DNA from 2 places in the Paenibacillus terreus genome. Region 2 is predicted to be linked to the other one. Evidence: riboswitches for the same ligand, from Rfam matches in the RefSeq annotation. Region 2 holds a riboswitch; the other holds the start of a gene.
What was found. Region 2 has a riboswitch for FMN ahead of ACE5KN_RS05670 (DMT family transporter). Riboswitches for the same ligand answer to the same signal wherever they lie in the genome.
Positions count from the first base shown of each region.

Region 1: it holds a riboswitch for FMN, as region 2 does, so the genes downstream of both, ribE (riboflavin synthase) here and ACE5KN_RS05670 (DMT family transporter) in region 2, are expected to answer to the same signal.

Region 1 covers NZ_JBHIRX010000005.1:72,502-88,537, reverse strand. The annotation lists gene ACE5KN_RS11520 (bifunctional 3,4-dihydroxy-2-butanone-4-phosphate synthase/GTP cyclohydrolase II) at 1-768, opposite strand, end outside; gene ribE (riboflavin synthase) at 813-1,475, opposite strand; FMN riboswitch at 1,784-1,956, opposite strand; gene ACE5KN_RS11510 (IDEAL domain-containing protein) at 2,074-2,523, opposite strand; gene ACE5KN_RS11505 (peptidylprolyl isomerase) at 2,739-3,173, opposite strand; gene lysA (diaminopimelate decarboxylase) at 3,304-4,632, opposite strand; gene ACE5KN_RS11495 (spore germination protein) at 4,755-6,389, opposite strand; gene sigF (RNA polymerase sporulation sigma factor SigF) at 6,580-7,335, opposite strand; gene spoIIAB (anti-sigma F factor) at 7,351-7,806, opposite strand; gene spoIIAA (anti-sigma F factor antagonist) at 7,803-8,156, opposite strand; gene ACE5KN_RS11475 (D-alanyl-D-alanine carboxypeptidase family protein) at 8,285-9,463, opposite strand; gene ACE5KN_RS11470 (beta strand repeat-containing protein) at 10,126-12,720, shown strand; gene ACE5KN_RS11465 (purine-nucleoside phosphorylase) at 12,925-13,749, opposite strand; gene deoB (phosphopentomutase) at 13,782-14,975, opposite strand; gene xerD (site-specific tyrosine recombinase XerD) at 14,968-15,930, opposite strand; gene ACE5KN_RS11450 (DUF4227 family protein) at 16,020-16,036, opposite strand, start outside.
Region 2 covers NZ_JBHIRX010000002.1:309,330-325,365, reverse strand. The annotation lists gene alr (alanine racemase) at 1-1,179, opposite strand, end outside; gene ACE5KN_RS05680 (DUF4367 domain-containing protein) at 1,394-2,662, opposite strand; gene ACE5KN_RS05675 (PstS family phosphate ABC transporter substrate-binding protein) at 2,789-3,994, opposite strand; FMN riboswitch at 4,192-4,338, shown strand; gene ACE5KN_RS05670 (DMT family transporter) at 4,517-5,467, shown strand; gene ACE5KN_RS05665 (M20/M25/M40 family metallo-hydrolase) at 5,546-6,889, opposite strand; gene ACE5KN_RS05660 (M20/M25/M40 family metallo-hydrolase) at 6,895-8,166, opposite strand; gene ACE5KN_RS05655 (S9 family peptidase) at 8,244-10,022, opposite strand; gene ACE5KN_RS05650 (ABC transporter ATP-binding protein) at 10,063-11,058, opposite strand; gene ACE5KN_RS05645 (ABC transporter ATP-binding protein) at 11,051-12,061, opposite strand; gene ACE5KN_RS05640 (ABC transporter permease) at 12,079-12,987, opposite strand; gene ACE5KN_RS05635 (ABC transporter permease) at 13,000-13,950, opposite strand; gene ACE5KN_RS05630 (ABC transporter substrate-binding protein) at 13,977-15,560, opposite strand; gene ACE5KN_RS05625 (CapA family protein) at 15,623-16,036, opposite strand, start outside.

The DNA of each region.
Region 1 (16,036 bases), on a different contig from region 2:
AACCCGGACCAGAACGGGCTTGGCGGGATCGATCTCGCCTTTGACCAGCGCAACATGCTCCTTGTTGTCCACCTCATTGGAATAGGCCACGGCCTGGAACACTCCGAAATCGGTTGGCATCCGCACGGCCACCTCCTGCTTCACAAGCTGTTCGCTGGCGATCCGGTAACTGATCAGACTTTTAATGCTGATCAGCTTCAAGCCGTGCTGGGCGGCGATCATCGCGAGATCCGGCAGCCGGGCCATGGTACCATCCTCCTTGATCACTTCACAGATCACGCCGGCCGGTGCAGCACCGCTCAGCTTGGCGAGGTCCACAGCAGCTTCAGTGTGGCCTGCCCGTCTTAATACGCCGCCTTTCTTGGCGATCAGCGGAAACATATGGCCCGGTTTGCGGAAATCGCCCGCACCAGCCGCAGGATCAACAAGCGCCTTGGCCGTCATGGAACGCTCCACTGCGGAAATGCCCGTCGTTGTTTGAGCATGGTCTACCGACACAGTAAAAGCCGTACCATGATAATCCGTATTTTGCGACACCATCGGCTTAAGCTCCAGCTCATCAGCCCGTTCCTGCGTGATCGCCACACATACGAGACCGCGCCCCTGGGTAATCATAAAGTTGATCGCCTCGGGGCTTGCCTTGTCTGCGAGCACCACAAAATCTCCTTCATTCTCACGATCCTCATCATCCACCACGATCACAATCTTGCCCTGCTTGAGATCGGTTATGGCATCCTCAATCGAATCAAAAACGATGTCCTGTTCCATGTCTTTTCCCTCCTTGTGTATGCAGTGATGATACCGGGCTTGGCTCAGGAGAACCCGTGCTCGGCCAGGAATTCAAGATCAAGCTGCTTTGGGGCTTGTGTCTGCCGATCTTTCCTGCTGAAGAACAGCAGATGCTCTACATATTTACCGAGAATATCGCATTCGATATTAACAGTATTCCCCGCCCGCTTGCCGCGCAAAGCTGTCGCTTCCAGCGTGTGCGGAATAATGGATACGGCAAAAGACGAATCGTACAACTGAGCTACCGTGAGGCTGATTCCGTCAATGGTTACAGAGCCTCTAGGCACCAGATATTTGAACAGCGCATCGTCATCGGGCATGATCTCATACACGACTGCATTCTGGTCCCGGGTGATACGGACAATCCGGCCGGTGCCATCCACATGCCCCTGCACGATATGTCCGCCGAACCGGCCGCCCGCCGCCATGGCCCGCTCCAGATTCAAGGGATTGCCGGATTGAAGCTCACTTAAATTGCTGTGCCGATACGTCTGGGGCATCACATCCACCGTGAAGCTTCGTTCGCCGATTTTGGTTGCTGTCAGGCAAACGCCGTTAACGGACACACTGTCGCCGATCTTGAGATCCTCAAGCACCACCGCGGCGGAAATCTCCAGCTCCATCGCTTCCCCGCTGCGTGCTGCCTTGCGGAGAATGCCCACCTCTTCAATAAGGCCAGTAAACAACGGCTTCTTCCTCCTTTCTTGTGATGCGAGACCATCATCGGTCCGTATTCTTACAACCGGAATGTTCAGAACAGTAAAAAAGCGTCTATCGACTAAAAAGCCCCCGGCGATTAGATCGCCAGGGGCAGGGATTACAGAGTGAATCAGCTTTCATAGACATGACACAACAAGCTTCAAAAGTTCAGTTCTATGTACATAGAGGCTACAACAAAATAAACCTCCGTACGCATGCAAATTGCTGTAGACGGACTGAACATTTTGAAAATGTGTATGCGAAAGTCAGCGCTCCATTACAGGTGCGCTCATCCACGATCCTTCTCCCATCCAGACTATACTGTCGGTCCCGGATTCGCACCAGGTCCACCATCAACCGCTTGTCACAAGCAGTATCCGGGTCACGGACTGAGCCGCTTGATATAAACCATGTCCATCAAGCGCCATCACCGCCGGTAGGGAATTTCACCCTGCCCCGAAGGATAGATATTCGATTATTTCCATAAGTCGGTTGTAATTGAGCAAATCGTAACACTTTGAAACACAAAAAGCAAGCGGCAGATCCTGAGCCTGCCGCTTGTCCGTTAAAATTCATTCAAATCAATTATGCCTGAAGCTCCATATATTTTTGCGAAAGCTCCTCAAACCATAGCTTATCATTCATCTGCAGCGCCAGGTCGATTAAATCCGCCAGCTCTTCTCTTTCCAGTTCAACATCATCATCAAAGGAAATGACGGCCGCAGCCATCGGGTTATGCTCCGAGCCCTTACGAAAATCATAATCCAGCCGAAGATCGATAACCCCGTCAATATATTCACACTTCAGGAAATATATGATTTCACACATTAGTACTGGACGCACTTCATTCTCCAGAATGCAATCCATTACTTTTGCGGAGTAATGCTGATTGGTAAGGCTGAATTTATGGTCGGCCGCCGGTCTTTCTCTGCCAAAATCGTCCGTGAATTTCAACTCAACCGGGTACAGGTTCATCACTTTGCCCATCTGCTTTTTTGTTATTTCAATTATTTCACTTGTATCCAGGGTAATCATTCGGCACCTCTCCATATTTTCTTATTCCATGTAAATAACGCCGTTGTTTCAGGCCGTATGCCTTTACACCTATATCGGATGTTCGTCCCTAATTTTTAACCCTTAGTTTAGCACTGTTTATTGCTTTGTTCAAAATTAATGCTTCCAAAACAAACAAGGCGATCTATCCCCGGCAGAGTACCGGGAACAGATCGCCTCTTAAACCTCATTTTTTATTACGCTTCAAACACTGTAACTTCCTTCATTTTGTCGCCCTGCTTTACAGCATCAATGTGCTCCATGCCGCTGATCACTTTGCCAAAAACGGTGTGCACACCATCCAGGTGCGGCTGCGGAGCATAAACGATAAAGAACTGGCTGCCGCCCGTGTTGCGTCCGGCATGCGCCATGGAGAGCACGCCTTTTTCGTGTTTGGTTGTGTTAGTAGCTGTTTCGCAATCGATGGTGTAGCCAGGACCGCCTGTGCCGTTGCCGACCGGACAGCCGCCTTGAGCTACGAAGCCTGGAATCACACGATGGAAGCTCAGACCGTTATAAAACCCGCTGTTTGCCAGCTTTTCAAAATTTGCTACCGTATTTGGAGCTTCTTCAGGGAGGAATTGAATCTCAACAACTCCGCCATTTTCAAGCACGATTTTACCTTTTTTCATTTCTTGAACACCCCGTCCATCAAATTTGGCGCCCGGTGGATGTTAATGCTCCGTCCGGACTGCTGTCAGAAGAGACATCAGACTACAGTTTACTATGGATCCCTGCAATTGGCAAAGTCTTCTGTTTCCTTTACACAAGTGTGCGGCTGCTCACACGCTCAGGAATAAGATCGTTGCGCACCAGGTCTTCATAACTCTCGCGGCGTACAACAAGCTCTGCCTTGCTGTTGGCCGCAAACACGACGGCAGGACGGCGAATCCGGTTGTAATTGCTTGCCATGGAGTAGTTATAAGCCCCGGTGGATGACACAGCAAGCAGGTCACCGCTCTTCACTCTTGGCAGCTCAACATCCCAAATGAGCATGTCACCGCTCTCGCAGGCCTTGCCGGCGATGGATACCGTTTCCTCGGCCGGATCATTCGCGCGGTTGGCCAGCATCGCCTCATATTTCGCCTGATAAAGGGCTGGTCTCGGATTATCCGTCATGCCTCCATCGACGGAAACATATTTGCGCACCTCGGGAATATCCTTGATGCTTCCGACCGTATAGAGCGTGGTGCCTGCATCACCGACGATGCTGCGGCCAGGTTCGATCCAGATTTCCGGCAGCGTTGCGCTGATTCCGGCAAAATGGGTTTTGACCGCTTTGGCAATGGCTTCCACATAACGGGACACCGGCAGCGGAGTATCTTCGTCCGTATAACGGATGCCGAAGCCGCCGCCAAGATTAATAACCTTAAATTCCGCCCCGAGTTCTTCTTTTACGGACTTTGTAAAGGCAGCCACACGCTCGGCGGCAACCTCGAAGCCGTCCACCTCGAAAATTTGGGAGCCGATGTGGGAATGGACGCCGAGCAGATTCAGCTGACTTTGCTGAAGGGCCAGCTTAACAGCTTCCATGGCTGCCCCGTTGCCAATATCGAATCCGAACTTGGAATCGGTCTGCCCTGTCGAAATATATTCATGCGTGTGAGCCTCTACGCCCGGCGTCACGCGCAGAAGAATATTGGTCCGCATGTTCCGCTCGGCGGCAAGCGCCTGCAGCAGGTGCAGCTCAGTCAGGTTATCCACAACAAAACAGCCGATCCTGGCGTCAAGCGCCATTTCCAGCTCGGCGGGCGTTTTGTTATTTCCGTGGAAATGAATGCGTTCAACGGGAAACCCAGCTTGAAGAGCAGTGTACAGCTCACCGTCAGAAACTACGTCCAGGGACATTCCTTCTTCTGCAGCGAGGGAGCACATCGCCACTACACAGAACGCTTTGCTTGCGTAGGCCACCTGAAAAGAAAGCCCCGTCGCGCGGAAAGCTTCGATAAATTCACGGCAGCGGCGGCGAACCAGCTGCTCGTCGACAACATAAAGCGGTGTGCCGAACTGCTCTCTCAGCGCAGTCGCGTCACAGCCGCCTATTTCCAAATGCCCTTGGGCATTGATTTTGCTGGTACCATGTAAATACATTTCCTGGGGCCTCTCTTTCTGGAACAGCTCTAATTCCAAAGAATGTTTACATAAGTATAGCAAAAAATGCGCAGCGGGCAACGGATTTTTGTGCGGAAACCGTCCCGGTTTCAGCCTATCCTTCAGGTGCCGCCTTGATGCTCAGGCATGCGTGTGGAATCGCGCGGCTTATTATACGACGGTCTCTTTTCATCCTCCATCACGGATTTACGGATAAGGATGGACAGCATGCCCTTGGCACTGAAAGGAATAAAGGGCCACATATACGAGGAATTGTAGGAACGGTGTACCGTAAGCAGCACAAGAATGGCGGTTACGCCGATCACAAATCCTTTGATTTTAAAGGCAGCCACCAGTACCAGCAGCACGAGCCGTATCAAACGGTTGGCAAGCCCGAGCTCATAGCTTGGAGTTGCAAACATCCCGATTGCCGCGATCGCCATATACAGAACCACCTCGTTAACGAACAGTCCGGTCTGGACAGCAATATCGCCGATCAGAATGGCTGCGATCAGTCCCATGGCGCTGGCAAGAGGTGTCGGCGTATGTACAGCCGCCATTCTCATCAGATCCACCCCGAACTCAATCAGCAGAAACTGAATGATCAGGGGCAGCTTCGCGGCCTTCTGAGGACCAATAAAGTCGAGTATAGGCGGCTTCAGCTCAGGGCTGATCACCATGAGCATCCAGAGCGGAAGCAAGAACAACGAGGCAAAAATGCCGGCAAAACGGATCCACCGCAAATAACTTCCCATAAACGGAGACTGTCTGTTTTCCTCCGCATGCTGGCACAAATCAAAAAAAGTTGTGGGCAAAATCATGACGCTGGGGGACGTATCGACAAACAGTACAACCCTTCCCTCGAGCAAATGGGAGGCCACTACGTCCGGACGCTCCGAATAACGCACGAGCGGGTAAGGGTTCCATTTTTTGTCGGTCATCGCCTCCTCAAGCTGCTTGTCAGCCAGCGGGATGCCGTCAATAACAATCTTTTTAACTTTGGCTCTGACCGAGTCCACCAGCTTTTTATCCGCAATATCATCAATATAAGCAAGGCATACATCAGTGCGTGTGCGGCGGCCAACCTGCATGATTTCATATTTAAGCCCCGGGTCTCTCAGACGCCGCCTTACCAGCGCGATGTTCGTCATCAGCGTCTCCGTGAAGCCGTCTCTTGCTCCCCGTACAACTTTCTCAATGGTCGGCTCCTCAGGCCCTCTTACGGGATACGAACGGGTATCGACAAGAATCGCCTGGTGCGCTCCATCGATAAAAAAAGCGCTCACTCCGGTCAGCACTTTGTTAATGACGGCAGACATCTTGTCCTCCAGCTCCACCTGAACATGCGGGATAAAGCGTTCAAAGTATGACTCCAGCGCATTGGAAGAGATGTCCCCAGGCGATACATAACTGAGCCGGTCAAGCACTTCGGACAGAAGCAGTGAATTGGCAAATCCGTTGATAAAGAAAATGCCTACCTTTCTGCCCCCAAAATTCATTTCCCGCAGAACCACATCAAAGGATTTGCCAAGCCCCACAGTATCCTGCAGCGTCTGCTTGATATCCTCCATGCTCACAGGAATCGTATCCTCTTCCTGCCAATACAGCACGGATTCTTTGACATTATTGGAGATTTCGTTGTCTGCCTTCTCCTGATGCCGCTTGCGGGCTTCAGCATCCTCCCCGTGTCCGCTCTCCCGGGTTGGCGGGTGCTGTACAGCCTCTGTATCTCCTTCATGCTGTGTAGTGTGATTCATTCGCTCTATATCCCTCCTCAGCTGTCCACTAATGTTAGTATGAGGAAGCTGACGGATTTTATCCTTATTACAAAAGCTCTTTTCGTGAACATGAATTGTTATTGTGATAGCAAAAAAGACATCTGCACACTCGCGGCAAGCCGCGGGTGAACACATGTCCAGAATTATAGATTTATCTGCAGCGCTTATATTATTGGGCAATCTGGTCCTTGATGGACTGCAGTATTTTTTTCTCGAGGCGCGATACCTGCACCTGTGATATGCCAAGCCTGCTGGCAACCTCGGACTGGGTCTGGTCCCGGAAATACCGAAGATATACGATGAGCCGTTCCCGTTCGGTCAGTCCCCCGATCGCTTCATTCAAAGCAAGTTTGTCAAACCAGCGCTCCTGGGAATCGTCCGCAATCTGGTCCATAAGCGTAATGGGGTCGCCGTCGTTTTCAAAGACAGTTTCATGAATGGATGTAGGCTGTTTGTTGGCTTCCTGGGCGAATACGACATCCTCCGGCGACACCCCGAGCTCATCGGCAACCTCCTTGATCGTCGGCAGACGATTCAGCTGCTTGGAGAGCTCGTCCCTTTTTTTCCGGACCTTGTTGGCCATTTCCTTCAGGGATCGGCTTACCTTCAGCGTTCCGTCATCTCTGAGAAAACGCTGAATTTCACCTATAATCATAGGTACGGCGTAAGTGGAAAATTTGACATCATAGCTGAGATCAAACTTGTCCACCGATTTCAGAAGGCCGATACATCCGATCTGAAACAAATCCTCCGGCTCATACCCGCGGTTCATGAAACGCTGCACCACAGACCATACCAGCCGGATGTTGCTGTTCACCAGCTTGTCACGGGCACTGTTGTCGCCCGTCTGGCTTAAGGCAATCAGTTTTTTGACTTCCCCATCATCCAGATAAGTGTTAGTACCGCGCTTGATTTCAGCATTCATAGGCCCAACCCCTACCTAATTATATAAAGCTTTCTTGGATTCGATCCTTTTCTTCATCCGAATGACCGTTCCGCCGTTCAGTTCGCTGGTCACTTCAAACTCGTCCATAAAGTTTTCCATGATGGTGAAGCCCATGCCAGACCGCTCCAGCTCCGGCTTGGAGGTATACAGCGGCTGCTGCGCAAGCTCCAGGTCCTCAATTCCCTGACCCGAATCCTCGATCACGAGTGTGACGGTATCCCCTTCGATGCCCGCTCTGATTGTTACAATACCTGAAGGATCATTATTGTACCCATGGATGATACAATTGGTTACCGCCTCGGAGACGACCGTTTTCAAATCACTCAACTCATCCATGGTAGGATCGAGCTGTGAAATAAAGGCCGCTACTGCTACACGCGCAAAAGACTCATTTTCCGACTTGGCCGCAAACTGCAGCGTCATGAAATTGCTTCCACCCGTTTCTGTCATGACACGACCTCCATTCCCGAGAGAGCCACCTCTTCGTTCTCGTAACAAGTCATGATTTTGAACAGTCCTGACATTTCAAGCAGCCTGTAAACTGCAGGAGTTGCATCACATACCGCCATTTTGCCGTTCTTTTGCTTAAGGAGCTTATACCGGCCCAGAATGACCCCCAGCCCTGAACTGTCCATGAACTGCAAATCCTTAAAATTCAGAACAAGATGCTCGCATTGCTGGCGCATAATCGCCTCATCGAGCTGTGCCCGCACCTGATCCGAAGTATGATGATCCAGCTCACCGGCCAGTCTGGCGATCAGAACCCCCCGCTGATAATCCATCTCCACTTTCAGCTTCATGTTTGCTTCACTCTCCTCCCTGACTTGGACAAGGATTTCTACGAACCAATGATAGAATCCTGCCCTGCGACAAAACTAGAAGAAAACTGTGCCCAATCTACAAAAGCAACCCCCACGGGCGATTCATGTCAGGAAAACAGTTTGGAGGTGGTGCGTTTAAACAGTCTCCACCAGCCTGCCTTCTCCACGGCAACCGGAGACTTCAGCTCGAATTCCTTCAGCTTGGCATTATTTTGGTAAACAATCAGCTTGCCGATCACCTCTCCTTTTTTGAGCGGCGCTTTGATCCCGCTGTCCAACTGAACTTCGTGACGGATCTCCTCTTGACGGCCGCCCTTTTTGACAAGAACGCTGTAAGGCTTATCCGCTTTAATCGTTAATTCCGGAACCACCCCTTTTTCAATGCTCAGCTTGCCGATCTCGTCACCCTGGTTATACAACGATTTCATGGCATATTGAGAAAACGCATAGTCAAACATGGAGGCGATCTCACTATTGCGGGTTTTGGTGTTGGGTTCCCCGAGCACCACTGCCACAACGCGCATTCCGTCACGCTTGGCGGTAGCGGAAAGGCAGAATTTAGCTTCGGAAGTATAGCCTGTTTTCAAGCCGTCGGCTCCTGTATAAAAGCGGACCAGCTTATTGGTATTAACCAGCCAGAACGGTTTATCACTGCTTTTGCGCAGATAGTCCTGATACGCTCCGGTATATTTCGTAATCTGCGGATATTTCAGCAGCTCGCGGCTCATCAATGCGATATCGTGTGCAGAGGAATAATGATCCTTGGCCGGCAGGCCGTTGCAGTTGGCAAAATGTGTGTCGTTCATGCCGAGCTCCTTGGCTTTATCATTCATTAAACGCACAAATGCCTGCTCTGACCCCGCAATCTTCTCCGCCATCGCTACAGAAGCGTCATTACCCGAGGCCATGGCAATCCCTTTGAGCATTTCCTCAACGCTCATTTCCTCACCCGGCTCCAGAAAAATCTGCGACCCGCCCATGGAGGACGCATATTCGCTGGCCCGGACAGGGTCCGTCAGCTTCAGCTTCCCATTCTCCAGCGCCTCCATCGTAAGCAGCATCGTCATGATTTTCGTGATGCTTGCCGGAGGCAGCTTATCATGGCTGTTTTTCTCGTAAATGATCGTACCGGTGTACGCATCCAGCAGGATAGCAGAGCTGGATTGAGGTGCCAGGGATACATCGGCTTGCTGTGCGCCTCCTTTCTCTTCGGCAGAAGCTGGCGGCAGCAGCAGACCGGCGCTGATGCTGAATACGAGCAATAAAGATAGACTGATTTTCTTCATGTTCGGTACCTCCCTACTAACATTGCGGAAGAACGCCGGTTGTCGGAAACGGACGGCGCCTGCCGTATACTGCTATCCATTGTCGTCAATCGTCCAGCAAATTATTCCAGCCAAAAGGGAATGTACACAAAAAAAGCGTCTGACTATTAAGCAGGCACTGAAAAATCTATGTGATACCGCTCATGTCAGCGCACGCAATATGGACTTATATGCTCTTGGATTTGGTTGAATCGCTTGTAATAGAAGATGTTTTTGGCAACAGGGTCCGGCTATAACACACTTGTTGAGAACGCCTTTTTTCCTCTTCTCCGTCAAGAGTACACAACTTTTTGAACGGCATGGACAAAGGCCAACACTTTTATAGAAATGCGAGAATAGATTACTACGTGGAACTTCTATTGTAAGAAAACGCCTTTCGGCGTGCTTTGGCAGCAGTTATAAAGAGTTCCACATTATTTCTTAGTATTCATGGGCAATTCTACTTTTTTAGTGAAAAAGAGGGGGGAACGATAAAACTAGAAAATTGCTTCGGCTGATCTTTATATGCCACTGTTTAGATCCATAGAGTAATGAAACCGCCCTCTGACTCCGGAAGAGGCGGCAGCAAATCCTCTTCTGTTAACCTCAAAGAACTCACTTGACGAAAAGGGGGACAAGCACAAATGTCGCAATCCAATCTACCCAATATCACCCCGATTATATCTGTTACCAGAGATGATGCACTTAACCTGCTGTTATCTTCTATCGCTCTCGAAGAGCTTGCTTTAAGTCACATTCTCAATGCAGAAGGTGAAAAAATACAATACGTCCTGGGAACGCTGCCTGGCATAAGCGGACCATCACCCACAGTGAGCGAGCTCTTGGCCGTCAATGACAGTGTCAGAAGCACGCTCAAGGAAGCAACCAAGAAAGAGTGGGTCCTCCAAAACAAGCTGGATAGTATTTTGTCCCAGCTTCCCGGAGAGTTTTTCTTTAATGTGAATGGTCAAAACGGTTCGGCTACTGTGACAAACGGAGAAAGCATTAACTTTTTTTCCGACACGCTGCAAATCGAAGTCACGAAAGGATCGGCAAATGTCCGTATAGAAGTGCCAACATCCGCGATCGGGGCCACGGGGGCGACTGGCGCGACTGGCGCGACTGGTGACACCGGGGCCACCGGAGCTACTGGCTCTACCGGGGCCACGGGCGTTACTGGACCGACCGGAGCTACAGGCGAAACCGGGGCGACGGGCGCTACGGGCGACATCGGGGCGACTGGGGCCACGGGTGACACCGGAGCGACTGGGGCCACGGGGGCCACAGGCGACACCGGAGCGACTGGAGTCACGGGCGTCACCGGCGATACCGGAGCCACGGGCGACATCGGGGCGACTGGAGCCACGGGCGACACCGGGGCGACTGGAGCCACAGGTGACACCGGAGCGACGGGGGCCACGGGCGACACTGGACCGACGGGAGTCACGGGCGATACTGGGGCGACTGGCGCTACGGGCGACACCGGCACGACGGGAGCTACAGGCGACACCGGCACGACGGGAGCGACAGGCGATACCGGAGCCACCGGGGCTACGGGCGCGACTGGAGCCACGGGCGACACCGGAGCTACAGGCGACACCGGAGCCACAGGCGACACGGGGGCGACTGGCGCTACGGGAGCCACAGGCCATACCGGGGCTACCGGGGCCACGGGCGACACGGGAGCTACCGGAGCCACTGGAGCCACGGGAGCCACAGGCGATACCGGGGCTACCGGAGCCACGGGCGGCACTGGAGCCACAGGCGACACCGGCGCTACGGGAGCCACGGGCGATACTGGCGCGACGGGGGCCACGGGCGACATCGGAGCGACCGGAGCCACGGGGGCCACAGGCGATACCGGAGCGACTGGAGTCACGGGCGTCACTGGGGCGACTGGCGTTACGGGCGACACTGGCGCTACGGGCGGTACTGGCGCGACCGGGGCCACGGGCGATACCGGGGCCACGGGAGCTACCGGAGCCACAGGCGACACTGGGGCGACAGGGGCCACAGGCGACACCGGAGCGACTGGCGCTACGGGCGTCACTGGAGCGACTGGCGCTACGGGCGACACTGGCGCTACGGGCGGTACTGGCGTGACTGGAGCCACCGGTGATACCGGAGCCACAGGCGACACTGGCGCGACCGGGGCCACGGGCGATACCGGAGCCACAGGCGACACCGGGGCTACCGGAGCCACGGGTGACACCGGAGCGACTGGGGCCACGGGCGACACCGGAGCCACGGGCGACACCGGAGCGACTGGAGCCACGGGCGACACCGGAGCCACGGGCGACACTGGCGCGACCGGGGCCACGGGCGAGACTGGCGTGACTGGCGCTACGGGTGACACAGGAGCAACGGGGGCCACGGGTGACACCGGAGCGACTGGGGCCACGGGGGCCACAGGCGACACCGGAGCGACTGGAGTCACGGGCGTCACCGGCGATACCGGAGCCACGGGCGACACTGGACCGACGGGAGTCACGGGCGATACCGGAGCCATCGGCGCTACGGGCGCTACGGGCGACACCGGAGCCACTGGAGCCACAGGCGACACTGGGGCGACTGGAGTCACGGGCGTCACCGGCGCGACGGGGGCCACGGGCGACACCGGAGCCACCGGAGCTACGGGCGTTACAGGCGTGACTGGAGCCACGGGCGCTACCGGGGCCACAGGTGCCACAGGAACCACAGGTGCCACGGGTACTACGGGAGCCACTGGCTCCACTGGGGCGACCGGACCTCTGGTGGCAGCGAATGGGTTCTCTGCTTTTGTAGGTTCTATTACCGGAATAGTGACCGACACTCAAATCAGTGGTTTTACAGTGACCAGCCCTCATTACTCCAATACTGGATTTAACCCTGCCACAGGTACGTTCACAGTCCCGCAAACGGGAAGATACAGCATTAAGGCGACAATTAACTATTCAACCACCGCAGCCCTTTCTCTCTCTCTTGGCCCAGGGATCAATCCGGCATTTGTCGTAAGAAGAACATCGCCTTCCACTTCGAATCTGATAGCCGGACTTTTCCCAATATTAAATATTAGCGTGACTCTGCTGACGCTGCGGGCTGTACTGGGGAGCGGTACTGTAACACTCACCGGAGATGTCGAGCTGAATCAGAATGATGTGCTTGGACTGTTCTATGTTTCATCAGGGCTTACCATCGGGTTAAATTTAGGTGGCAGCTCCTCAGCAGGCATCGTATGGTCTATTCATCAGATTGCTTAATCGTTTTTGAGCTTTGACATGAACGGCGGTTAATCCGCCGTTTTGTTCCTAATAGAGTGCAGAAAGGTACTATGCTCTAGCACTTTTTCTTCGGGTTTATGATTAGAGGAAAGTTTCGTTTCCGTAGCGCCTTACAGTAGACAAAGGGAGTGCCCCAGGTCAATAGACCTTACGGACACTCCCAACTTGCAAATGCTGTATTTGTTACATACCTGGAATGACTCCGAGCACCAAACTCAGAAACTGGCCCCGCACCCGCTCAGCAGTTTCCATGACTTCACTATGCGACAGCGGCTGATCCAGAATGCCGGCAGCCATGTTCGTAATGCAGGAGAAGCCGAGCACTTCAAGCCCTGCGTGACGGGCAACAATAACCTCCGACACCGTGGACATACCTACCGCATCCGCTCCCAGCGTACGCAGCATCACGATTTCTGCGGGTGTCTCGTAAGTAGGCCCCAGCAAGCCTGCATAGACACCTTCACGAAGCTGCAGTCCTTGTCCCTCAGCTACCTCCTTGGCAATGGAGCGCAATCGTTTGCTGTACGCCTCTGTCATATCAGGAAAACGCACCCCAAGCGCATTGTCATTCGGGCCAACCAGCGGATTTCTGCCGGTCAGGTTCAGGTGATCGGTAATGAGCATCAGATCACCCGCCGCAAAAGAAGTATTCACTCCGCCAGCCGCATTTGTAACGAGCAGGCTTTTGACGCCAAGCTCCTTCATCACACGCACCGGAAAAGCGGTCACTTCAGGGCCGTAGCCTTCATACATATGGAAGCGTCCCTTCATCATCACGACCGGACGTCCATGGACCGTCCCAAGCAGAAGCTCCCCTTCATGCCCTTCTACTGTAGATACCGGAAAATGAGGGATATCCTGGTAAGGAATGCTGACCCCTTCTTCGATAAGATCGGCCAATATCCCAAGCCCTGATCCGAGGATCAAACCGATCTCCGGGATGATTTTGGTTTTCGAACGGATGTAGGCTGCTGCCCGCTGGATCATTCCCAGACTGATTGTGTTCATGTTCTCTTCTCTCCTGACATATCGCTATATCGCTATTTAAGCAAATTCAAAAAGCTTTTTCCATGTGCCGGCGCCTGCACGCCGAAATTCTCCGCTATGGTGGCGCCAAGATCCGCATAAGTGTCCCGTACGCCTATGCTGGCAGGTGACTGCAGCGACGGGCTGTAGATCAGGACAGGCACATACTCCCTCGTATGATCCGTTCCGCTGTGTACAGGGTCATTCCCATGATCCGCCGATATGATCAGCAGATCGTCCGGTCCGATTTTGGCCATAAGGTCAGGAACGGCTTGGTCAAACACCTCAAGTGCGTGTGCGTACCCTTCCGGGTCGCGCCGATGTCCGTACAGGGAGTCAAAATCGACGAGGTTGGTGAACAGCAGACCATTATAATCCCTGCTTAGCTGCTCCAAAGTCACTTCGATCCCGTGCTCATTGCTTTTGGTCGGATAGGCTTCCGTTACTCCTTCACCGTCGAAAATATCATTGATTTTCCCCACAGCAATTACGTCATGACCGGCATTAGCCAGCGTGTTCATAACTGTCGGCTCCGGCGGCTTGACCGCGTAGTCATGGCGGTTCGGCGTACGCTTGAAGCTGCCGGGCTGTCCCACATATGGACGGGCAATGACCCGACCCACGGAATACTCTGGTGCCAGCGTCAGTCTGCGGGCGATTTTGCAGGCTTCATAGAGCTCTTCTAATGGGATGATATCTTCATGGGCAGCAATTTGGAAAACACTGTCGGCGGATGTATATACGATCCACGCCCCTGTTTTCATCTGCTCTTCGCCATACTCCACCAGTACCTCCGTTCCGGAAGCCGGTTTATTGCACAGCACTTTCCGTCCGGTCAGCTTTTCAAATTCATGAATCAGATCCGCCGGAAAGCCTTCAGGATACGTGTTAAAAGGCGTATTAATCTTCAGCCCCATAAGCTCCCAGTGCCCGGTCATCGTATCTTTGCCGACAGACACCTCATTCATTTTGCCATAATACCCCGCAGGCTTGTCCACCGGCTGCAAGTGAGGCAGCTCGGCAATATTGCCCAGTCCGAGCTTTTGCATATTTGGAAGCTTTGTTTGAGGCACCCGCTCCAGGATATGGCCCAGCGTATGGGCACCTTCATCACCGAACTTGGCGGCATCCGGCAGTTCGCCGATGCCCACGCTGTCCAGTACGATAAAAGCGATGCGTTTAAAGCGGTCTGATGAACGTTCAGTCATACCTGCTGTCACTCCTTGGCTGTGATAAATTGATCATTTCCAGGGAGGCTCTGCTGCCAGCCCTGGGATGAAAATTTTCGTATACTTCTTTCATGCTTTTCTTGGGTGAACCCAGATACATTCTTGCTGCCGAAATCTCTGAGTGGCCCAACATCTCCTGCACCGACCGAAAATCGGCTCCATTCTCCAGCAGGTGGGCGGCAAAGGAATGCCGCAGCGTATGCGGTGTAATATCCGTTTGAATCCCGGCCTCGACGCCATACTTTTTCAGCAGCTTCCAAAAGCCCTGGCGGCTCAGCCGCTTTCCCGAGCTGTTTAGAAACAGTGCTTCCTCCTGTGTACTGGAGTTCCGGGATCTCAGCAAGGTTTCCCGGGATTCGCTTATATACAGCTTTAACCATTCAGCGGCCTGTACACTCATGGGCACGACACGCTCTTTGCCTCCCGCGCCATGACAATGCACAAATCTCATGTCAGTCCGTACATCCTCCACATTCAGGGTAACCAGCTCCGACACTCTCAATCCCGCCGCGTACAGCAGCTCAAGCATGGCCTTGTCACGCATGCCTGCAGGTGTTGACCTATCCGGCGCTTCCAGCAGCCTGTCCATCTCTTCCTGCGTTAAAACAGAAGGAGGCTTCTTCTCCTGCTTGGGCAGCTCCAGCAGCAGGGAAGGGTCTTGTGAAGCCTTTCCTTCACGGATTAAATAATGAAAAAAGGAGCGGATTGCGATCATGGATCGTGTAATCGTCGCCGGCGCCTTGTTCAGCTCCTGCAAATGGCCCGTATAGATGACAAGATGTGTCCGTTTGACGTCATCCGGCACCGTCACCTGCTGACCGGCTGCAAACTCGGCAAACTGTTCAACATCACGGCGGTAAGCTTCCAATGTGCTTGGCGACAATCCCTTCTCGTCTTCCAAATAGCGGATAAAGGGCGTTATATAATGCTTCATAAGAGCAAATCGCTCCTTTGTCTTCCGTATTTGGGCAGAAGCCCATCTTACAACATTCTACGCGGTTCAAATGTTATCCTGCCCCGCCGTCATTCTCCGTACCAGT
Region 2 (16,036 bases):
CAATAACGGGTTTCTGCGGGTAACCAACCGGCCTTCGCGCATATACAGCCGTGGAACCCTGTTCGCGATCATGCAGACCACCTCATAGTTGATGGTACCTAGCCAGGAAGCCAGCTCATCCGCGGAAATGCTCGCGCCGGACTGCCGGCCGATGAGGACAACCTCTTCGCCGATATGAATTTCCTCCGCCTCATCGGCGAAGGATTGCAGAGATACCATACACTGGTCCATGCAAATGGTGCCCAATACCGGAATGCGACGGCCGCGTATCAGCACTTCCGCTTTACCGCTCAGCATCCGCGAATATCCGTCGGCATAACCGACCGGAAGTGTGCCGATAAGCTCATGGGAAGCTGTTGTGTATTTGGTCCCATAGCTGATGCCCCATCCGGGGGGAAGTGTTTTGACGTAGGACAGCTCCGTTTTCAGTGTCAAAACCGGGAGCAGTTCAACAGCCTGACGGTTTACCTCATAGGATGGATATAAGCCGTACATGGCGATGCCGATCCGAATCATGTCGAACGACAGCCCCGGCATGTCCAAAGCCGTTGCACTGTTTCCCGTATGTATGATGGGAATGGAATAGCCTTTCCCTCTCAGCGCCGACGCCACATCCTGAAATCTCCGGTATTGTTCCAGTGTATAGCTTTTATTTTCTTCATCCGCCCGGGCAAAATGAGTGTACATTCCTTCCAGTTCGGCCTCTTCTGTATTCCAGACCTTCTCGATAAAGGCAAGTGCGCCATCATCCGGCAGCAAGCCGAGACGTCCCATGCCGCTGTCAATTTTAATATGCACCTTCAGCCTGCGCGGGCTGTCTTTACGATCAAGCGCCTGAATGGCCTCCAGTACCTCAGTCGTGAACAGCGTCAAAGTGATATCGTTCTCCCATGCCGTCTGCACGGCCTCCGGTGACGTATAACCCAGAACCAGGATAGGCAAAGTAATTCCTGCCCTGCGAAGTTCAAGGGCTTCGTCCAGAAATGCCACGCTGAGATAATCAGCCCCGAGCTGCTCCAGCTCTCTCGACACCTCTACCGCTCCATGACCATAAGCATTGGCCTTGACGCATACCAGCAGCTTCATCTGCTGCGGCAGAGCATGACGAAAGCCCTCATAATTGGAACGCAAATGATCGAGATTGATTTCCGCACGGGTCGGTCTGTATTGTACTTGCACTGTAGGTCACCTTCTTCAAAGTCTTGGGTCCGAGCCGGATCGCGCAGAGCGATGTAAGCTGAATAGTATCATGGTAATGTTCCGTGCTGCGGCTGTCAATGAAGCAGGGCCGGAGAGCTGCAAATACAGGAAATCAGCGGATGAAGAAAAAGACGGACAGCAACCTCGGCAGAGCGAATAACTCCACCAACCGTCACTATCCGCCTACAAGGATTTATTTACCCGATTGATCCTGCATAGACGCGGCGATTTGAATCATTTCCTGAACAGGCAGGTCGGCACTCGTAATTCTGAACTCCACCCCGTCCATCATCCAGGTCAAGGTCTGCTGCTGATCCCCTGTCAATACGCCTACAACACCAAAGCCCATATCGATCGGATCGCCTGCGGCAAGAGATACAGCCCGGTCCAGCGGCCGGCTCTCCACAATCGTGTAATTGTACTGTCCGGCATAGCGCAGCATCACCGCATGGGTCTCGCTGTCCGCGATTTCCGGCATATCCCTCATCTGCACGCCTGCTGGCATGTAGCTTGGCTCAATAATTCCGAATTCACTCATGGCCGGGTCCTCGCTGCCCTGACCTGACTGCCCGTCTGCCCCTGCATTCGGTTCTCCGGCACCGGCATCCGCATCACCAGCCTGAGTACCATCCGCCGCAGGTTTCTCCTCTGTTCCGTTAGCCTCACCCGCGGCTGATCCGCTTGAGTCCGTTCCGACCTGATTCGTGTTTCCTGTTTCATTAGAAGTTCCTGTTTGATCCGGATTCTCCGATGACTTGGCCCCCCCGGTCTCAGCCTGCGGCTGCGCGTCCTTGGCGTCCCCTGAACCGGATGGCGGAACAGCAGTGCTGCCTGCGGCCATGTTGCGTTCCATATCAAAGGCATCCTTGTCAAACTCCGTGCCGAATTTGAAATCGTTGAATTTCAAATCAACCACAACCTTGGCATTGGCATCCGATACCTGCACCTGCTGCGGAGCGTAATTGTCCTTGGCAAGCCAGATTTTTTGGCGGACAAGCGCGTGGCTGTTGTAATTGGCGGCAACATCGAAGACATAGGCTTTGTCATCGTCAGCCAGCTGACGGGTCTCATCGCCTATGATGCTGCGTACCAGTGTTTCGTACAGATAGACCTGTCCCTGGTTATCCGGCCAGTCGCTTTTAAAGCGGAAGCTTTTGTTCAGGCTCGGTGTAAGGACGAATACCCCTTCATCATTCCGGAGCACAATCTGGGTAATATCCTTCTTCTCATTGGTCATGGCTATACGATAATACGAGGGTTTGCGGTAGGATACATCCACCAGATATTCCTGCGGCGTCTGGCCGGTATGCAGGGTCATCAGCGCCGTACCGTGATAGCTGTCCATCCCGCTTACCACATCACTCAAATCTTTAACCACATCGTCCGCACTCTTCTTGCCGCAGCCAGCCAGCAGCACGGTCACGCACATGATCATGGCAAGTATCCATGAACTCCGGCGCATATCATCAACCCCTTCAGCATGTTTTAATTCGAATTAGTACATGTCTATGAGGGACTTGTTCGATTTATGCTGACTAGCCTGACAAGCAGCCGTTAAATACTGGCGGTTTCTACATTCCCCAAAAGCTTAGCGGCTGACCGGGGCGTATCCCGTTTTTTCAATCAGCTCCTGCCCTTCCGGGGAGAGAATCCAACGTATAAGCTTGGCAGCGGATTCGTCCTCTTTCTTCTTGCTGGCCTTGTCTTTCCCATACCTGGGCTCCACCGTAACCGCATAGAACGGTGCTGTAATCGGGTAGCTGCCGCGGCTGATTGTATCCGCATTGGGCATTATGCCGTCAACGGCCAGCAGACGGATGCCTTCATCAGCATTCATACGGGTCGCAAAGTAATTGAAGGAAAACCCGATGGCATTCCTGTAATTATGGTAATCCGCCGTTTGCTGCATAATTCCGCCCATCCCTGCTGCGACATCCTCTGTCACGGGTTCAACCGGCTCACGTTCCCCCATCCATTTGCGCAGCATGGTCTGGCTGCCGCTATCTTCCGGCCGCTGGAACGCTCGGATCTCCTCATCACGACCACCGACCTCCTTCCAGTTCGTAATTTTGCCGGTATAAATGTCCTTCAGCTGCCCGCTCGTCAAGCCTGTCACAGGATTAGCCCTATTTACAAAAAACACGAAGCCTTCCCGGCCAATGGGAGTAAGCTTCAGATCCAGGGAATGCTCGCCTGCCAGCTGCAATATCCCTTCCGACGGAGCTGCGGCAAAGATCAAATCCGCCTCCCTGGTGATCAGCCGTTTATATGCTATGCCAGTTCCGCTGGACATGACCTCACTGTCGTGTACAGCATAGCTTTTCTCCGGATATACTGCCTGCACAAAAGCAGAATATACCGGATAGAGCGCGGTTGCCCCGTCCAGGCGGGGGAGCACATCCTCGCTGCTTAATCTGAAGGAGGATGGCTTGGACAGGTTCACTGTTTTGCTTCCATCCGTGAAGGGCTCGTACATTTCCAGATTTACATCCTGCTCACTGGCGATTTTAAGACTGTTGTCATACGCATGGTTCGCTTCATATCCCGCAGCGGCCAGCACACAGCAGCCAAGGCTGATGACAATCCCCAGCCGATACCATCTATGACGTCTGACAGCGGTAAAATTAAACAAAATAATGGCAATCATCACGATCCCCAAAACAGCAAAAAACAAGGGAATATAAAATCTCTGCCCGTCCACCGTAAATGAAATGTAAAGCAGCACAATAAAACCGAGCAATAGCGAGAATGCCAAAGCAACTAAAGTCAAAAAGATATGTACAACCGTTTTCAAAAACAGCCCAATCTCCCCCTTCTATTCTTATCCTTATCTCCTGATATTTCCATCACATTATAGCCTGAGCTGGTAATATGGGCCATGTTTTTATAAATTCTGAAAACTCTCGAAACACCACTGCTTCCTTCATGAAATTTTCACTGGACGAAGCATACTTGCAGCTGTAGAATAGATACTATCTAAAAAAACGGAATAAGGATCTTCGGGGTAGGGTGAAATTCCCAACCGGCGGTATGGCTCCTGGAGCCGAGCCCGCGACTCCGCTGCCTGCCATGCAGACAGCGGACTGATTTGGTGAGATGCCAAAGCCGACGGTACAGTCCGGATGGAAGAAGATCGCACAATAAACCACGTTCAGCGTGTTCCAGGGGAATAATCTGCTCTTTTTTGATGCATTCACATTCCCATGGCTGCCGCGTATGTTCAGGTTTATTTGATCAGCCCCCGTCCGTGTTTAACGACACGTGAACGGGGGCTTTTGCCTCTACGGGTCCTTTATCCACAAAGGAGCTAACAATCATGAGTGAAACTACAGCTTCATCCGGAGCCATTTTGCGGCAAGCTCCTGTCAAAAGCGGTTTCTGGCTGGTCGTCATTGGCGCGGCCTTGTGGGGTGTTGATCCCCTGTTCCGCATCCTGCTGCTTGATTATCTGACTTCCACGCAGATCGTACTGCTGGAGCACATCATTCTGTTTATCTGCGCCGCACCGGTGCTGTGGCGGCACCGCGCAGAGCTGAAGCGGGTCAGACTGCGCCACGCCATAGCCCTGCTGTTCATCTCCTGGGGCGGATCGGCGCTCGCTACCGTGCTGTTCACGATGGCCCTGTCCAGCGGCAACCCGAATGCGGTGCTGCTGCTGCAGAAGATGCAGCCCCTTTTCGCCATCATCATGGCCAGAATCATTTTAAAAGAGCTGCTGCCCCGCTACTTCAGCATTTTGCTGCTGGTGGCGCTGGTCGGCACCTATATGTTGACCTTCGGCTGGTCGGTGCCTTTCAGCCATGTCAACGATTTTATTCAAGTTGGCAGCCTGCTCTCCCTGGGCGCCGCCGCTTTATGGGGCGGCTCCACCGTCATGGGCAGATATTTGCTCGGCACCATGAAATATGAGACGGTAACGTCTCTGCGCTTTATGCTGGCCCTGCCTTTGCTGCTCGTGATGACCTCTATGGAGCACGCTCCCTGGCAGCTTCCGTCAGGCACATGGGCCGCAGGCGGAGTGATCCTTAATCTGGTGCTGCAGGCGCTGCTTCCCGGACTGCTCAGTATGGCTCTTTACTACAAGGGGCTGAGCTCAACCAAAGCCTCCTATGCCACGCTGGCCGAGCTCAGCTTCCCCATGATTGGCGTACTCATTAACTGGATCGCCTTTCATGAGCTGGTCACCCTGCCGCAGCTTACAGGCTTTATACTGATCTGGGTTACGCTGTTCCTCATTTCCAGACAAACAAGAGAAATTTCCGCGTGAGATGAAATTTGGCCTAATAATAAAAGGACCGCGTCCCCATAACCGGGAACGTGGTCCTTTTTTTCAATATATACTATTTCACTTTGGAAATTCATGCAGCACCAATGCGGCGAACTTGATGCCTTCGATGTAATCGTCCACATAAATGCTTTCATTCGGCGCATGATTATGGGAAGCAGCATGACCTACACCGAAGCCCAGCGACGGGATGCCGAATTTCTGACACAGGTTGTACATCGGGCCCGTCCCGGCCTGGGAGCGGATCACCTGCGGCTTCTGCTCGAAAAAAGCATTGGCGCTGCCAACCACCTTCTGCACCAGCGGATCGTCGATAGGGGTAACTGCCGCATGTTGTCCCTTAAGCGGCACAATTTCAATATCCGCAAAGCCGTGCTTGTCCAGATGCTGCCGCAGCAGCACTAAAATCTCCGCAGGGTCCTGCTCGGACACAAGGCGGAAATCCAGCTTCACCTTGGCCGTGGACGGCAGAACCGTTTTTGACCCTTCCCCCGTATAACCGGCCTCTATTCCGCATATGGTACAGGTCGGCTGGAAGATCAACTTCTCCTTCAGCGCAAAACCGGACAGCCCGTTCACATACTGCTTCAGTCCGAGCTGCTCCAGTTCCTTCGCCTCCTGGTAGTCCATTTCTTCAGTCAGCCTGCGTTCTTCCTCTGTCAAGGGGAGCACGCGGTCATAAAAGCCGTCGATCAGGATTTCCTCACGCTCATTTTTGAGCGTGGCAAGCGCCCATACGAGCCGCCATGCCGGATTCTCGACAATCGCTGCCTTCGCCGAATGCAAATCCGTATTCGCCCCATGCGCATGCAGCTCAACATACAGCATTCCTTTGCAGCCGAGTGTAATCTGCAGCCGTCCATCAATGCTTTTAAATCCGTTTTCCCAGATGTTCGCATCCGCCCACAGCTTGTCCGGGTGCTGCGAGGTAAACTCCTCCAAATGCGGGCTGCCGATTTCCTCTTCCCCTTCAATAATGAATTTCAGATTGAGCGGCAGCTCGCCGTATACGCTCTGATACGCATGAACCGCGCAAATTCTGGACATCAGCGTTCCTTTATTGTCCGCCACACCCCGGGCATACAGTCTGCCTTCCCTGATTTCCGGAGAAAAAGGCGGGCTGTCCCACAACTCAACCGGTTCCTCCGGCTGCACATCGTAATGGTTATAAAAGGATAAGGTCTTCGTCTTCCCGGTATGAATCTCCCCGTACAAAATCGGATTTCCCGAGGTCGGAATCCGCTCTACCTTGTCCGTCAATTTCTTTAAATGGGTTTCAACCAGGACAACGGTTTCTTCAATCCCCCTGTTTTGCGCGGCTACACTCGGCTGCCTGCATAATTCGATCAGCCACTCCAGATACTTTTCCTTATGCTCTTCAATAAATTGATAGACTTTTTCCATATCCTTTACCTTTTTGCCAGCAGCGGTTCGGATACACCCTCAAGCCCCACCAGTCCAAGCACGGTCAGAAATACCTTCTGCGCTCCAAGGTAGGAATCCTGCGGGTCAAAATATTCGTCAAGGGTATGTACCCCGCCATAATCGCCTCCACCACCCAAGGTGACCGCCGGGATGCCCAAATAAATCGGAATGTTGGAATCCGTACTGCTGGCCTCATCCAGAACAGGCTCAAAGCCGATCGCTGCCGTTGCTGCCGCGGAAGCCTGCACGATCAGCGCATGCGGGTCCTGCAAGCCTGCCGGACGGTCCCCGACCAGCTTCCTCACCACCGTAATGGTCCCTTCCCGGTTCCAGCGCAGATTTTCCTGCTCTGCCGCATTTTCAATCAGCGCCAATACCTCGGCTTCCAGCTTCAGGAGTTGCTCCTGTGAAGTGGAGCGCATATCCAGTACCATTTCTCCCGTTTCCGCAATCGTATTGACCGAGGTGCCGCCCTGAATAAGCCCCACATTGAAAGTTGTCTTCGGATTGGCAGGTGTGTGCACATCCGCCAGAGCCGCAATGGCCCGGCCAAGTGCATGGATCGGGCTTGGCGTGCCGAAGTCGCCGAAGCTGTGACCGCCCGGCCCCCTGAAGGTCACCTTGTAGCGCTTGCTGCCTACCCCCAAATACGTAATCCGATCCGGTTCGCCTGGCTCGATGGAAATAAATCCGTCCAGATCGTTTCGTCCTTCAAACAGCGTCTTGACGCCGCGCAGATCTCCCAGACCTTCTTCCCCGACCGTCGCCCCGATGATCAGATCGCCTTTGGTCTTGATCCCGGCGTGATTCAACGCTCTGACCAGGGTGAGGACAACGGCCAGACCTCTGCCGTCATCGGAAATGCCAGGAGCGTAAATTTTTCCGTCTTTTCGTTTGGCAATGACATTTGTGCCGCGCGGAAACACCGTATCCAGATGAGCGCATACGACGAGTGCAGGTCCGCCTCCGCTTCCGGGCCGGATGCCGAACACGTTGCCGACCTCATCAGTCTGAATATCCTGGATGCCAAGCTCCTCCAGCTTCTTTTTATAAAGCTCCCCTTTTTCCGCTTCCTCAAAGGTCGGCGCTTCGATCTCTGTCAGTTCAATTTGCTCTTCCGCTGTACGGTCATTGTCTGCTTCCAAAAAGGCAAGCCCCGTCTGCACGCCGGAGTCGGCCATCAGCCGTTTGTATACCTCTGTAACCTGCGGCAAAATCTCATACTTGTCCGCGTTTGCTTCCACTTGTTTGCCCATCGACCGTCTCTCCTTCACCTAAAATAACTTCTTAAACCGAATGTTTCTAAACCGAAAAATTCTGGACCGAAGATTTTTTAGTTCAGATGTTTTCTAAAAAATTCAACGGTTTTTCGGTGCATCGTTATATGGTTTTCCAGCTTTTCCGTCTGATGTCCTTCATCCTCAAACACAATAAGCTCCACTTCCTGCTGCCGTGCCTGCATATCCCCTACCAGTTGCTCCGCCTCACTGACCGGAACGCGGGTATCATTGCGTCCATGAAAGACAAGCAGCGGTGCCTTGATTTTGTCCGAATGATGCAGCGGCGCAATTTCGTCGAAAAAATCGCTGTGCTCTGCCAGACTGCCGTATTCGCATTCCCGCAACCGCCGCCGCCACTCGCCCGTATTCTTGAGCATCGTCTTCAGATTGGAGATGCCCACGATATCCACTCCGGCTGCCCATAAATCCGGATAGTGCGTCACCGCCGCCAGCACCATGAATCCGCCGTAGCTTCTGCCCATGATGCCGATTTTGCCCGGGGCGACCCCGCGGTTTTCGGTCAGGTCCTTGACCAGCCAGGCCAGATCCCGGACGGAGTCCATCCGCTTCCTGGCATCGTCCAAACGGATATAGGTCCTGCCGTAACCGCTGCTGCCGCGCACATTCGGGGCCGCCACCGCAAAGCCCTGACGGACCAAGTACTGCATGACCGGATGATACTCCGCCTTCGTCTGGCCCTCCGGCCCGCCATGCACATAAATGACTGCAGGTTTCCCCTGCTCTGCCGTTTGATTATAGAAAAAATACGGGACCTCCAGTCCGTCAAAGGAACGATATGTGCAAATTTCCGGCTCGGCCCAGCGGCCGCTTATGCTATCCGCGCGGCTGATGAAGGTTAAACGGCGGGCCGCCCGGGATGACCGGCTGTATTCCCAAATGTCTCCGGGCATGACCGGGGATTTCAGGCTGAACAGCAGGGCTTCGCCGCTGAGCCAGGACAGAGAGTCTATGACGCCTGCAGGAATTCCGGCGGTCATCTCATGCTCTGCCGTGGCGATGTGATAAAAGCCCAGCCTGGAAACGCCGCCTTCATTCACCGTAAAGGCCAGGATGTCCTCCTGCGGTGAAAGTGCGATCTCTTCAATATCCCATCTGGGGAAATGAAGCAGCTTGGTCAGCCTTTCAGGGGAATCCGTGGAATATTCACACAAGTAAAGTGTCTCTTCCCCAAGGTCCGTCAGGGCATAGCCTTTTTTCCCGCCGTCCGCCATCCGCACCGCTTCATATTTGGCCAGCGTACCTGCCGGACCGATCCGCACCTGCTGGCCTGTCCTGATGTTGATGTGATAAATCGTGCTGTCCAGGTTCGTTTCCCGGATGCGGATAAGCAGACTGTCATGATCCGCCCAGCCAAGCGGAACGCAGTTGCCATCATGGGTAAACACGGTATTGACTTCCCGGGTCGCGATGCTGATTACAAAAATATCAAAATACCCCGGATGCCTGCGGTTGCTGCTGTAGGAGAAAAGCTGCCCGTCCGGCGACCAGCCGCCCGGATAGTGAAAATGCTCGGCAGATTGCATCAAGGGCTCAAGCTTCCCCTCCCCCGCCAAAAATAACTGCTGCTTTTCGTTGCCTTTGCAGTCGACGCCTACGACCGCCCGTTTTCCGTCAGGAGCATGCAGCAGGCTTAGAATCCGGTCCTCCGCCCGTACAAATAAGATGGGATTTTGCTCTTCATCCAAAGTCCAGGCCTCGGGGATTCCGCTCATTTTCGACAGAAACGTCCACTTCCCTGTTCCGGGAATGGCACTACACGCATAAGCGCTTTTTACAGTCAGATACTGCAGCAAAATTTCCTCTTCATTCATATGTTCGCTCCCCTTCACGCCTTGTTGCTTTCATCATACCTCAATCGTACAGGTGGCAGGCAACAAAATGCCGGTCTTCCATCTGTTTTTTGGCTGGAGCCTCCTGCTTGCAGCGGTCCATCACATAAGGACAACGGGTATGAAAAATGCAGCCGGCAGGCGGGTTGAGCGGGGAAGGAAGCTCACCTTGCAAGCGGATACGCTCTTTCTTCACCTTCGGATTCGGCAGCGGCACCGCCGAGAGCAGCGCCTGGGTATACGGGTGCAGCGGGGAAGCAAATAACCGATCCGTCGGCGCTTCCTCCATCATCTGTCCCAGGTACATCACGCCAATCCGGTCGGAAATATGCCGGACAACGCTCATATCATGGGCGATAAACAGATAGGTCAGCTGAAACTGCTCCTGCATGTCCTCCAGAAGATTGATAATCTGCGACTGGATCGATACGTCCAGCGCAGACACCGGCTCATCGCAGATGACCAGCTGAGGATTGGCGATCAGCGCCCGGGCCAGCCCGATCCGCTGCCTTTGCCCTCCTGAAAACTCATGCGGATACCGGTAATAATGATCCACCTGCAGCCCGACCTTTTGCATGATGTCCATTACCCTGTCGGCATGGTCCTTTTTATCCCCGATCGAGTGAATCAACAGCGGTTCCTCCAGCGTGCTGCCGATCCGTTTGCGGGGATTCAGGGAAGAGTAAGGGTCCTGAAACACCATTTGGATTTCCTTCCTCGTTTTGCGGAGCGTCTGGCCCGATTGCTTGAAAATATCCTGATCCCTGTACATCGCGGTACCGGACGTCGGCTCGGTCAGGCGCATGATGGAACGGCCGGTCGTGCTTTTGCCACAGCCGGATTCGCCGACCAGGCCGTAGGTTTCACCTTCATACAGCCGAAAGGATACGTTATCGACCGCTTTCACCTGCCCCTTTGCTCCTCCCAGCCGACCCAGCGGCCCGCGCAGCGGAAAATATTTTTTCAAATCCCGGACATCCAGCAGCAGCTTGGGTTCTGCCTCCGCTGTGTTATGCATAGACTCCTGCCTCCTCTCGCCCGATCCGCTCAACATGCCAGCATCTGACCTTCCGCATGTCCGCATGGCTGAACAGCTCCGGCTCCTGCTCTCTGCACTGGCTGTCCGCATAGGGACAGCGCGCCGCGAACCGGCACCCTTGGGGCACATTCTCCAGCGATGGAACCATGCCTTCAATGACATGCAGCTTGGCCGTCCGGTCTCCGTCCATCTGCGGAATGGAACGGATCAGCCCTTTGGTGTACGGATGCAGGGGATGCTCAAACAAATCCTCCACCGGGGCTTCTTCCACGATTTGTCCGAGATACATGACCACTACACGGTGACACAGCTCCGCCACGACCCCGAGATCATGGGTAATGAACATGACGCCCATACCCAGCTGCTGATTAAGATCGGAGATCAGATCGAGAATTTGCGCCTGGATGGTGACATCGAGCGCGGTCGTTGGCTCATCGGCGATCAGCAGTTTGGGCTCACAGGCCAGAGTCATGGCAATCATCACCCGCTGCCGCATCCCGCCCGACAACTGATGGGGATATTCGTGAATCCGCCTTTCCGGCGCCGGAATGCCTGTTAAACGGAGCATGTCCACCGCTTTGGCATAGGCTTGTTTTTTGTTCATATGTTGATGCAGCATCAGCGATTCCGCAATCTGAAAGCCAATGGTCAGCACCGGGTTGAGCGAGCTCAGCGGGTCTTGAAAGATCATTGAGATCTCATTCCCGCGAATGTCCTCCATTTGCGGCCTGGACAGCTTTAAAAGGTCCATCTCCCCATTAAACCGTATTTCACCCTCGTACTTAACGAGATGCTTTTCGTCAAACAAGCGCAGAATGGATTGGGAGGTCACACTTTTGCCGCAGCCCGACTCACCAACAACCCCCAAAATTTCTCCTTTATTAATATGAAAGGAAATGCCGTCCACAGCCGTCACCCGGCCCCGTTCCGTAGCAAAATGTGTTTTCAAGCCGCGCACTTCAAGTAAAACGTCCGCCTGCATGCAATGCCCTCCTTCCTTTAGTGGCTGCTTTTTCTTCCCTTTGACAGATGCGGATCAATCAGGTCTCTCAAACCGTCCCCCAGCAGGTTCAATCCAAGCACGGAAAGCATAATGAGCGCCCCGGGGAACACGGTCATCCACCAGGCTTTGAAGATGACAACTTTACCGTCTCCCAGAATGTTGCCCCAGCTCGGATTCGGGGCGGGAATGCCTGCGCCCAGAAAGCTCAAAGCCGCCTCCGTAATGATCGCGTCCGCAAAGATAAAGGAGGCCTGAACCACCAGCGGGGAGATTGTATTCGGCGCAATATGCAACACGATGATTCTCCAGGGGCTCGCCCCTTGTGCCCTGACGGCCTCAATGTATGTCTCCTCCCGGATGACAATGGCGGCAGAACGGACGACCCGGGCCACATTCGGAATGAACACAATGGTCAAGGCGATAATGACGTTCTGCTGCAGCGGGCCGAGGGCCGCGATCAGGGCAATGGCCAGCAGCACGCCGGGAATCGCCATAAGACCGTCACAGATGCGCATCAGAATTTCATCCAGCGTTCTATAATAGCTTGCAAGCAGTCCGAAAATCATGCCGATCAGGCAAGCCAGAAAAGCAACGGTCAAACCTATGCCCAGCGACACTCCCGCACCGTACACAATTCTCGTCAGCAAGTCACGACCAAAATTATCGGTACCCAGCAGATGCTGCGAGCTCGGAGGCTTCAGCCGCTCCTCGACCACCATCGCAAACGGATCGTGTGGGGTTACCAGAGGTCCGATTAAAGCGAGCAGTGTCAAAGCCGCCATCATCAGCCCGCCGATGACGATGCCTTTGTTGACCAGGACTCGCCGCCACAGCAGCCTGCGTTTTTGCTTCTTCAGATTTTGCTTCACACGGACCAGCTCCGTGCTGCTCCCGACCAGGCTCATGGGCTCCCTCCTTTATTTTTTCCCCAGCCTCACACGCGGATCGACCACGCCATACAACAGATCCACCGCCAGGTTGATCAGCACATAGAGAAAGGTTACAAATAACACGACGCCCTGAATAATCGAATAATCCCTTCGTTCCACGGAATTGATGATGAGCTGGCCGATCCCCGGAATGTTAAAAATCGTCTCCGTTACCACCGCGCCGGCGATCAAGGCACCGAAGGTCTGCCCGATCACCGTTAAAATGGGCAGGAATGCATTTTTGAGCGCGTGCCGATAGATGACCATCCGCTCTTTGACTCCCTTCGACCTGGCGGTTTTGATGTAGTTCATGTTCAGCACCTCCAGCAGGCTGGAGCGCGACATGCGGGCAATCAGCGCCGTGTGCATGGCCCCAAGGGCAACGGATGGCAGGATCAAATATTTCAGATGCTGCCAAAGTCCGGCGCTCAGCGGCTGATAACCCGCAACCGGCAGCCACTGCAGCTGTACCCCGACCAGCAGGACGAGGAAGAGGGCCAGCAGAAAGCTGGGCAGGCACATGCCGAGCAGTGATATGCCCATGACGGTCTGATCGGTGGCGGTCCCTCTGTGAATGGCCGCGAGAATGCCCAGCGGGAGGGAAAACAATACGGACAGGAGCCCGGCAAAAACCGCAACGGAAATCGTTGGCGTAAAATGGCTCATAATGGCGCTCATGACGGGCATTTTCATAAAATAGGAGATTCCGAGATCCCCCTGCAGCGCCTTCCCGACCCAGTTGAAATACTGACTGATTAAGGGCTGATCCAGGCCCATTTCCGCCCGCAGCGCCTGAATTTGCTCTTCCGTGGCTTCATCCCCGAGCAGCACAGCCGCCGGATCGCCTGGAGTGATATGGACAATGGAGAAAATCACGACCGAGACGATGAACAATACGGGAATGAGCGAGAGGAGCCTGTTCACCAAATACATTTTCACGATTGATTTCCCTCCCCGAGGATTGGTTAACCCGCTTTCTTCACGCCCCAAAGAACGGGTCCCTGAAACATGGTCAGATCCTGCAGCCCGCTCGAAACAGCGTCGATCGAGGCATAATGACCGAACAGCGTATATGGCAGGTAATCGTTCCACATATAAGCCTGCATCTCACTCCACAGCTGCTTGGCCTCTTCCTTGGTAGGAGCGACCCGGATATCCGCAAGCATTTTAAAAAGCGTCTCATCATCCGTCCAGCCGACATATTCAGGATTGACCACCAGCAGCTGAGAAGGGGTGGTTACATAACCCGTTCCTACAATGAGAAGGTCCCAGTTGGCCGGATCGGAGCGCCGTTCGGTCAGCGTCGGCCAGTCGTAGATTTCCAGCTTGACGTTAAGCCCCATCTCCTGAAGCTGCTGCTGCAGAACGACAGCCGAATTGTAATGATGGTCATAGTCGCGGGTGGCATATAAAATCAACTCTTCCCCGTTATACCCGGCGTCCTCCAGCATCTGTTTCGCCTTCTCCGCATCGCCAAGGTTAAAGGACTCCTTGCCGGCATCAGTCGCCCAATCGGCCTGTTCAAAACTCATGTATCCGGGATCAAGCTTGTACAGATCCTCGCTGCCGAAGCTCGCCATCATGATGGCGTTGGCGTTGATTCCCGTGTTGATGGCGGCCCGGATTTTCGGATCGGTCATCAGGCCCTGCTTTTTGTTGTAAGCGACATTCAGCGTGCCGGAATCAAACGTGGCATGAGTCGTCAAGTTCGGCATGCTCTTTAATTGCTCATAGTTGTCGAACGGCATGTTCGAGGCGATGTCGTACTCCCCGGTCTGAATGCCCGCAAGCCGTGTGGAGGAATCGGTCACAATATAGTAGTAGACATCATCCACATAAACCGTCTTGCTGCCGGACAGCCCGCTTGTCTCGCGGCTATCAACGCTGTAATCGGCAAATTTGACGAGATGGATGTATTGGTCCTGCGCCCACTGGTCAAAAGCAAACGGCCCTGTACCGATATATTCGGCAACTCCGTCTTTCCCCGCCCCTGTAATGACCTCCGACGGCATGATCGCCGGGAACTGCCCTTTGCCTGCCATAATGTCAAGCACGTCCGTCACTGGCTCGGCGAGGGTCAAGGTTACGGTGTAATCATCCACTTCCTTGAACGTCGATCCGCTCAGCAGCAGGGTGGCCCGTGACGATTTTTCCAGCCACCGGTTCATGGAAGCCACCACGTCCTCGGAGGTCATTTCTTTGCCGTTATGAAACTTGACCCCTTGTCTGAGCTTGAACGTATAAGTCAAGCCGTCCTCGCTGGCCTCAACGGATTCCGCAAGCATCGGCACCGCCTGCTGATCGGCATTTTGCGTAACCAGTGTCTCGTAGATGTTCCGCATCACCAGAATCGCGTCCGAAGAAGTCGTCAGATGGGCATCCAGCGTAGGCGGCTGCACGCTCATTGCGATCTTGACCGTGCCGCCCACTGTCGCCTCTGCGGAAGAATTTGTCGTTGTATTGGTGCCTGCCGTGCCCGCGTTCCCACCGCAGCCTGCCGTCAGTACGGTAATCAGCAAAAGAGTTATCAGCATTCCGATATTTTTCATCCGTTTCTCATCCTCCGCTCCGTTGATTGAAAACCAGACACTCCGCCATATCACCGGGCTCCTCAGTTTTGCGAAGTCACACCCCCGCTAACGCTAACCCTTCCGACGCCTCCCTCAATTTCGATGCTTGTCCCATAGGGAGCCGACAATTCCGCAAGCTCGGCCAAAATTTGCCCATTCGCGCTAATCTCAGGCCATCCCCGCTCGTAACGCGGTTTGCCGTAGCCCAGCTCAACCGGATGCAGGACAAGCTCCGTCAGCTCGCCGTCCCGCATCTTCCATACCGGCAGCACGCTTTGCCAAATTTTCGGATTGACGCCAAAACCGATAGTGTTGTTCTGGCTGCGTTTTTCCAGGGCTCCACCAACATGCTCTGTATGGCTGAGCCCGTATTTCTCATAAAAGTCGGCAGGCAGATGGGTTATGGTATCATTCTGAAAAATAAAATTGCCCAGACTGTAGAAAATTGGCCTGTT